2 regions of the Aliamphritea spongicola genome follow, and region 1 is predicted to be linked to the other one. Evidence: predicted binding sites of a transcription regulator. Region 1 holds the regulator's gene; the other holds the start of a gene.
What was found. The regulator LexA, encoded in region 1, represses DNA repair genes until DNA is damaged. The targets are predictions, from matches to a motif close to TACTGTNTANNTANACAGTA.
Positions count from the first base shown of each region.

Region 1 (3,666 bases):
TCAATCTGAAATTAGTTTAACGATGGTAGCTGATGATGACCGGGTGACCCGTTTGAGAAACTGGCTGGATTCCCTATCTTCGGTTATCCAGCGGTTACGTGCCGTTTCTCAGGAATGGTAATTAGTTTTTAATTGTAGAGTTTTATAGATGGCTGAGTTGTTTCTGGAAATTGTTGAGCTCGAAAACGGTGAGATCGTGCTGCGTGAAATGGAATCTGACGATGTGCCGGTAATGCGTGTCAGTTTTTCTGATGACATGAAGAAGCGCCTGCAGGATCAGCATTTGGATGTTGCAAAGGTAATGCTGAGTGCCGGGATTCACATGGCAGCAGAAATGCAGAATAAGGCTGCGGAAGCTCAGGAGCTTCAAAACGCAGAAGATGAAAAGCCACCTGTATTACACTGAGCGGTAATGATTCATAAAAAAAGCGCCGGAGGGCGCTTTTTTTTATGGTGGATAAAAATTGCTTTATGAGGCCATCCGGTCCCGGATAACAATGCCATGGCTGGCACCGTGTTCAGCTGCGTTTTCCAAACCGTTGAGTTGCTCATTGCTGAGCATTCCTGGCCAGGTGATGACTGCATGGCAGGTGCCTGCTTGCAGTGCCTGACATGCCAGGTCATAAGTGGTGTGGCTGGCATCGGGCTGTAACAGCATGATCTTATTCAGATCAATACCTGCGGCAGAAAGCAGTGCTTTGGGGAGGCTGCTTGGAGGGGCAATCCAGGCAAACCAGCGATCATCGCGACTTAACTGAGCAAGCAAAGGCAGTAACATTGTTAACTGATCAAAGTCGTTATTATGCATAACAATTTCAGTGATCTTTCCGGCCAGGGCGGGCATTGGCTGTGCCGCCTGTTCGGTTAACATGCTGTCAGAAGGGCGAATCAGGGGAATATTCGCATTCTGAGTGGATTGAGTTACCAGTTCTGCCTGCATCATGTCGTTATCCTCTTCTAATCACGCCTACGCCAAGGCCTTCAATAGATAATTCCTGTTCTTCCAGGTTGATCACAATCGGGTCAAATTCTTCGTTTTCAGCAATTAGGTAAACCAGATTGCCATCTTTCTTAAAGCGTTTAACGGTGACATCGTCTTCAATACGGGCGACAACAATTTCGCCGTTTTTGGCCTGTTTGCACTGATGTACGGCCAGCAGGTCACCGTCCATAATGCCGACGTCCTTCATACTGGTGCCCCGTACCCGGAGCAGGTAATCCGCCGGTGGGTGGAAGAAATCTGCGGCAATGGTGCAGCGGTCTTCAACGTGTTGCTGGGCCAGAATCGGGTTACCTGCGGCGACCTGTCCGACTACAGGCAGGCCTGCTTCTTCCTGTTCAAGATCGGGTATACGGATACCCCGTGATGTGCCGGGTATCATTTCGATTGCACCTTTACGTGCCAGCGCCTTGAGGTGTTCCTCTGCAGCATTGGCAGACTTGAAACCCAGTTCCCGGGCAATGTCTGCACGGGTTGGCGGATAGCCGGTGGTTGCAATGTAATGTTTTATACAATCAAGAACATCGGTTTGTCGTTGTGTCAGTTTCATGATGATCTCTGTGTTTTTATCCAGTATCTGTAACTATATACAGTATTTTGCTTTTGTAAACATTTTTTATGTTTATATATCCAGTGTTATTGATAGAATGGCCGCCATTCATACAGACGGACTGATTGACGTGCTGACCGACGATCTCAAAAAACAGATACAGACTGCTTACAGTAAGTTTTTAGCCAGCCGGGGGTTAAAGGCCCGTGCCGGCCAGAAGCGGATGATTGCCGAGGTGGCAAAGGTCATTGGTAATATTCCTGTTGATGATAAGGCTCAGCGTCTCGGAGAGAATCATGTCTGTGTGGTCGAGGCCGGAACCGGTACAGGTAAAACTATTGGTTACTTGCTGGCAGCGATTCCAGTAGCGAAGGCTTTAAAAAAGAAGATCATTCTGTCGACTGCAACAGTGGCGCTTCAGGAACAGCTGCTACATAAAGATTTGCCTGAAGTACTTGAGCATACTGAACTGCCGATGAGTTTTACCCTTGCCAAAGGGCGGGGGCGTTACCTGTGTATCAATAAAGTTGAGCAGCATCTGGATTCCAGTGCCTCAACCGGTCAGATAGCATTGTATGAAGATGAACAGGCTATGCGGCTGGATCCGGAAACGGAAACTTTTTACAAGCATTTGCTGAATGAGTATGCATCCGGTCGTTGGGACGGTGACCGGGATAATCTCACTGAAGAAATTGAAGATGCCCGCTGGGGGCCGTTAACCAGCGATCATTTGCAGTGTACTAACCGTCGCTGCACTAACTTCAGTGCCTGCAGTTTTTTTAAAGCCCGGCGGGACCTGGATCAGGTTGAGTGTGTGATAGCCAATCACGATATCGTTCTGGCGGACTTGTCACTGGGGGGCGGAGCTATCCTGCCTGATCCTGCTGAAGCTATATACATCTTCGATGAGGGACACCATCTGGCCCCTAAGGCCAGTAATCACTTTGCGTTCAGTCTGCGGATCAAGTCATCGTCAAGGTGGCTGAATACGCTTCCCAAGCAGCATGCTCAGATGCTGGAGCAACTTGGCCATCCGGGCGTGATGTCGCAATATGTTGAGCAAACGTTACGTCCGGGTGAAGATTTAAAAATCCTGCTGGAGCAGATCCATGAGTTGGTGAAGCCACTTATGGTCAATGCTGAGAACGGTCGTTTACGTGACCGTTACAGGTTTGCCGGTGGCGAAGTCCCTGAAGAGCTAAGGCTGATGTTTAAGGATGCTGAGTATCTGGCTGCCCGACTGTTAACCCGCCATGAAATGTTACTGGATCTGTTTCGGGAAGCGCTTGATGGTGAAGTCGGCGACATTGATAAACAACTGGCTGAGCAGTGGTATCCGAGGCTTGGTCTTATGGTGTCGCGGTTTCAGTCCATCACCGGCTTATCGAAGAGCTTCTTCCGGGCTGATGATCTGAAAGAGAGCCCGACTGCCCGCTGGGTCAATCTGGTTGAGTCTGGTATCGGCCATGATTTTGAGTTTCACAGTGCCCCGGTGTCTGCAGCTCATATGTTACAGCAACATTTATGGCAGAACTGTTTTGCTGCCGTGGTTACATCCGCTACCCTGACTGCGCTGGGACGGTTCGATCGTGTGCTTGATGATCTGGGGCTGCCAGCGGATACACCGAGTCATAGCTTGCTGAGTCCGTTTGATCATTATAATGCTGCGGAGCTTTATATACCGGCGATGAATGCTGAAGCCAGTGATCCTGAAGCTCACACCCAGGCAGTCTGTGACTTCCTGAACAGTGAGCTGGACAGTAAAGCTGCTACTCTGGTGTTATTTACTTCCTGGCGGCAAATGCGCACAGTGCTTGCCTCGCTGGACGAAAAGCTCAACAATAGTGTGCTGTCACAGGGTGATTACAGTAAAAATGAAATACTGAAACGTCATCGTAGCCGTATTGATGACGGTGAAGGCAGTATTATTTTCGGCTTAGCGTCCTTTACAGAAGGGGTTGATCTCCCGGGGAAGTACCTGACGGAAGTTATTATCACTAAGTTACCGTTCAGTGTGCCGGATGACCCGGTTGATGCGACGATGGCCGAATGGATAGAAAATAAAGGCGGCAATGCCTTTATGGAATGGTCTGTACCGATGGCTTCTGTGCGTCTG
Region 1 covers NZ_JAFIDL010000001.1:23,723-27,388, forward strand. Annotated here, with positions in the region: gene JYB63_RS00140 (DUF6586 family protein) at 1-121, shown strand, start outside; gene JYB63_RS00145 (hypothetical protein) at 149-406, shown strand; gene JYB63_RS00150 (cell division inhibitor SulA) at 470-943, opposite strand; gene lexA (transcriptional repressor LexA) at 948-1,550, opposite strand; gene dinG (ATP-dependent DNA helicase DinG) at 1,648-3,666, shown strand, end outside.

Region 2 (3,666 bases), on a different contig from region 1:
TCTTTAAAACGACGGCCAATCAGACGCTTAATCGCGAACAGAGTGTTGTCCGGGTTAGTAACCGCCTGACGCTTAGCTGGCTGACCTACCAGTGTCTCACCTTCGCCAGTGTAAGCGATGATGGAAGGAGTGGTGCGATCGCCTTCTGCGTTTTCGATAACTTTAGTGTTTTCACCGTCCAGTACAGCAACGCATGAGTTAGTGGTACCTAAGTCGATCCCGATGATTTTACCCATTGTAAAACTCCAATCTTTCTGAGCCCGGTATGACGGGCGTAAATTCTGTAATAAAGCCTTTGCTTGCTATATATGTCCGGTTTTCATGCTTTCAAGCCAAAACCGGATCTTTTTTGCGGCTTTTATAACTTTTTCTGCGGTCAGTTACCGCAGCAGGACTCTTTTAGCCCTGAGAAACAATCACCATTGCCGGACGAATCAGACGCCCGTGCAGGGTGTAACCTTTCTGCATCACTGCCATCACGTGATTAGCCGGTACTTCAGGGTTCGGCACCATAGACATAGCCTGATGAAGTTCCGGATTAAATGCATCACCCACAGGGTTCACCTGCTCAACCTTGAACTTCTCAAGACCGGATACAAACATGTTTAGTGTCATTTCAACACCTTCACGCAACGCTTTAACCGCTTCATCATCAGACTGGCTGGCTTCGATCGCACGCTCCAGGCTGTCCATGACCGGCAACAGTTCGTTGGTGAATTTTTCCAGCGCAAACTTATGCGCTTTCTCTACATCCATTTCCGCACGGCGACGTACATTTTGCATGTCTGCCTGAGTGCGTAATTCCTGATCCTTCAGCGCAGCAACCTGTGCTTCCAGTGTCGCTACGGATGCCTGCAGAGCAGTGATATCCGCATCTCCCTCAACAGCAGTGTCCAGCAGCTCGTCTTCATCCGCCAGAACACCTTCTACCGTTTCAAGAACGTCTTCTGCACCACCGGCCGGATTTTCCTGCTGTGCTGCATCTGCCTGAACTTTGTCTTCACCTGCCATCTGAATCTCCAAGTATTTCTGCCTGCAACGTATATCTGGCCGTTGCTTCACAAAAGAAATCTTTACGCCTGACAATCTGAATTGCAGGGGTAAATCGCGTTGCTGACATATATGGGGCTGTACAGCCGGGATTCAAGTTTAAAAAACGTATTTTTTTAGCCCTAATTTCGAAAATATATTGCGCTGAAAACATGAATGGCTTATAAAATACAAAAAACACTGTACAAAAACACAGCCTGTACAGTAAAACAGTATTCATCCCTTAAGTTTGCCGACAGCAGCGGCACCTGATTAAACACAGCAGTACGTAAAGATAGCGTTACCTTTGACCGAGGCCAGACAGATGCTGACACAGTTAAATATTCGTAATTACGCAATTGTTGAACAACTTGATTTAGAACTGCACAACGGCATGACCGTCGTTAGTGGTGAAACAGGTGCCGGTAAATCAATCATGCTGGATGCACTGGGGCTGGCACTGGGTAACCGTGCCGACAGCGGTACCGTCCGCAACGGTGCTGAACGGGCAGAAATCACTGCTGATTTCGACATCAGCAATATTCCGGCTGCGCGGGACTGGCTGATAACCGAAGAACTCAATCAGGATGACCAGTGCATCCTGCGCCGGGTCGTTACCGCTGAAGGCCGCTCACGCTGCTATATAAACGGTACTGCCTGTCCGATAGCCAAAGTACGCCAGCTGGGCGAATATTTAATTGAAATCCACGGCCAGCACGAACATCAGCGGTTGCTGAAAAAGGACCATCACAGGCACCTGCTTGATGCATTTTCAGGAGAAGCCCGGCTGGTACAGCAAGTCCGGCAGCAACATAAAAAATGGCGCGTACTGGACCAGAAACACAAAACCTTATCCCAGCAAAACGAAGAGCAAGCCGCCCGGGTACAGTTGCTCAGCTATCAGGTTGAAGAACTGGAAACCCTGCAAATTGAGGAAGGCGAATTCGAATCGCTGGTAAAAGAACAGCAAACCCTGGCTAACGCCGGCGAAATTATTCAGACCGGCCAGCACATACTCCAGATCACCCAGGACAGCGATAGCGGCAACTGCCTGAGTTTACTGAACCAGTGTCAGCACCTGCTCAGCAACATGAAGGCTCAGTCCCCTTCCATTCGGCAGACCATGGAAATGCTGACCAACGCCCAGATTCAGATTGAAGAAGCCAGTCAGGAAATGAATCAGTATCTGGGCCGTGTCGAACTTAACCCTGAACGCCAACAAATCGTTGAAGAACGCCTTAGCAAACTCTTTGACCTGGCCCGCAAACACCGTATCGCACCGGAAGAACTGACCGAACACCTGGCTGCTCAGCAACAGGAACTGGCAGACCTGTCCATGTCTGATCAGGAACTGGATGCGCTGGCTGAACAGGTCGGCACAGCCTATCAGGACTTTTTACAGCTGGCCCAGCGTCTCAGCGATATCCGCGCACGCACAGCGAAGAAACTGGCCAAGCAGGTCAACCAGCAACTGCATGATCTGGGAATGCCTGCTGCCAACCTCGATGTTCAGCTCACAGCTTATGAAAGCGGACAACCGAACCCTAACGGGCTGGAAGAAATTGAATTTCTGATTTCAACCAACAAGGGCCAACCGGCACGCTCACTGCACAAAATTGCATCTGGTGGTGAACTTTCCCGTATCAGCCTGGCCATTCAGGTGATTACCGCAAAATCCTCCAGCACACCGTCGCTGATATTTGATGAAGTGGATGTAGGTATCGGCGGCGCTATCGCAGAAGTTGTTGGCCGGCTGTTACGTCAACTTGGGGGTCACAGCCAGGTACTGTGTGTAACACACCAGCCGCAGGTTGCTTCTCAGGGGCATCAGCATCTGTTTGTCAGCAAACGGGCCGGTAAAAAACACACCCATACGCAGATCAACACGCTTAGTTCCGACGAACGCATCGAAGAGGTTGCCCGTATGCTGGGAGGAATCGATGTAACCAATACTTCCCGCGAGCATGCAAGGGAAATGCTCGGCGTTCAGCGCCCGCACTGAAGCCCCGCACAGATACAAAAAAAACCGGCAATCAGCCGGTTTTTTTTTAAAGTGGATAAGATTTACTTATCTTTAGCATCCTTATGAACACCATAAAGATAAACTGTCCGGTCGGTAATAGTGAACCCCATACTTTCGGCAATTTCGTCTAGCAATTCATTTAACCGTGGATCGGTAAACTCTTTAATCATTCCACTTTTTACACAAACAATGTGGTCATGCTGCTCATCTTTGGTCAACTCGAACACTGAATGGCCACCTTCAAAATGGTGACGGCTTACCAACCCGGCCGCTTCAAACTGCGTAAGTACCCGGTAAACGGTTGCCAGACCGACATCTTCACTCTGATCCAACAGAATTTTGTAGATATCTTCCGCACTGAAATGATCGCTTTCACCCGCTTTCTCAAGGATCTGATAAATTTTAATCCGGGGCAGAGTAACTTTCAGACCTGCTTTTCTTAATTCTTGATTTTCAAGTGACATAATCTTTCTCTATGATGTTGACCGCAACGGATGATAGACTTATTTTTTCCGAACTTTTGAATAAGCCCAGTCTCATAACAACAACTGAACTCATTCAGAAGTTCTAGACTGATTATCTGATTTTATGCCCGAAAGTGGAAGTCATTTACC
Region 2 covers NZ_JAFIDL010000007.1:3,966-7,631, reverse strand. Annotated here, with positions in the region: gene dnaK (molecular chaperone DnaK) at 1-236, opposite strand, end outside; gene grpE (nucleotide exchange factor GrpE) at 400-1,011, opposite strand; gene recN (DNA repair protein RecN) at 1,355-3,031, shown strand; gene fur (ferric iron uptake transcriptional regulator) at 3,094-3,516, opposite strand.
Region 2: recN (DNA repair protein RecN) is a predicted target of LexA. The motif match lies at 1,246-1,265, and genes of this name have one in related genera.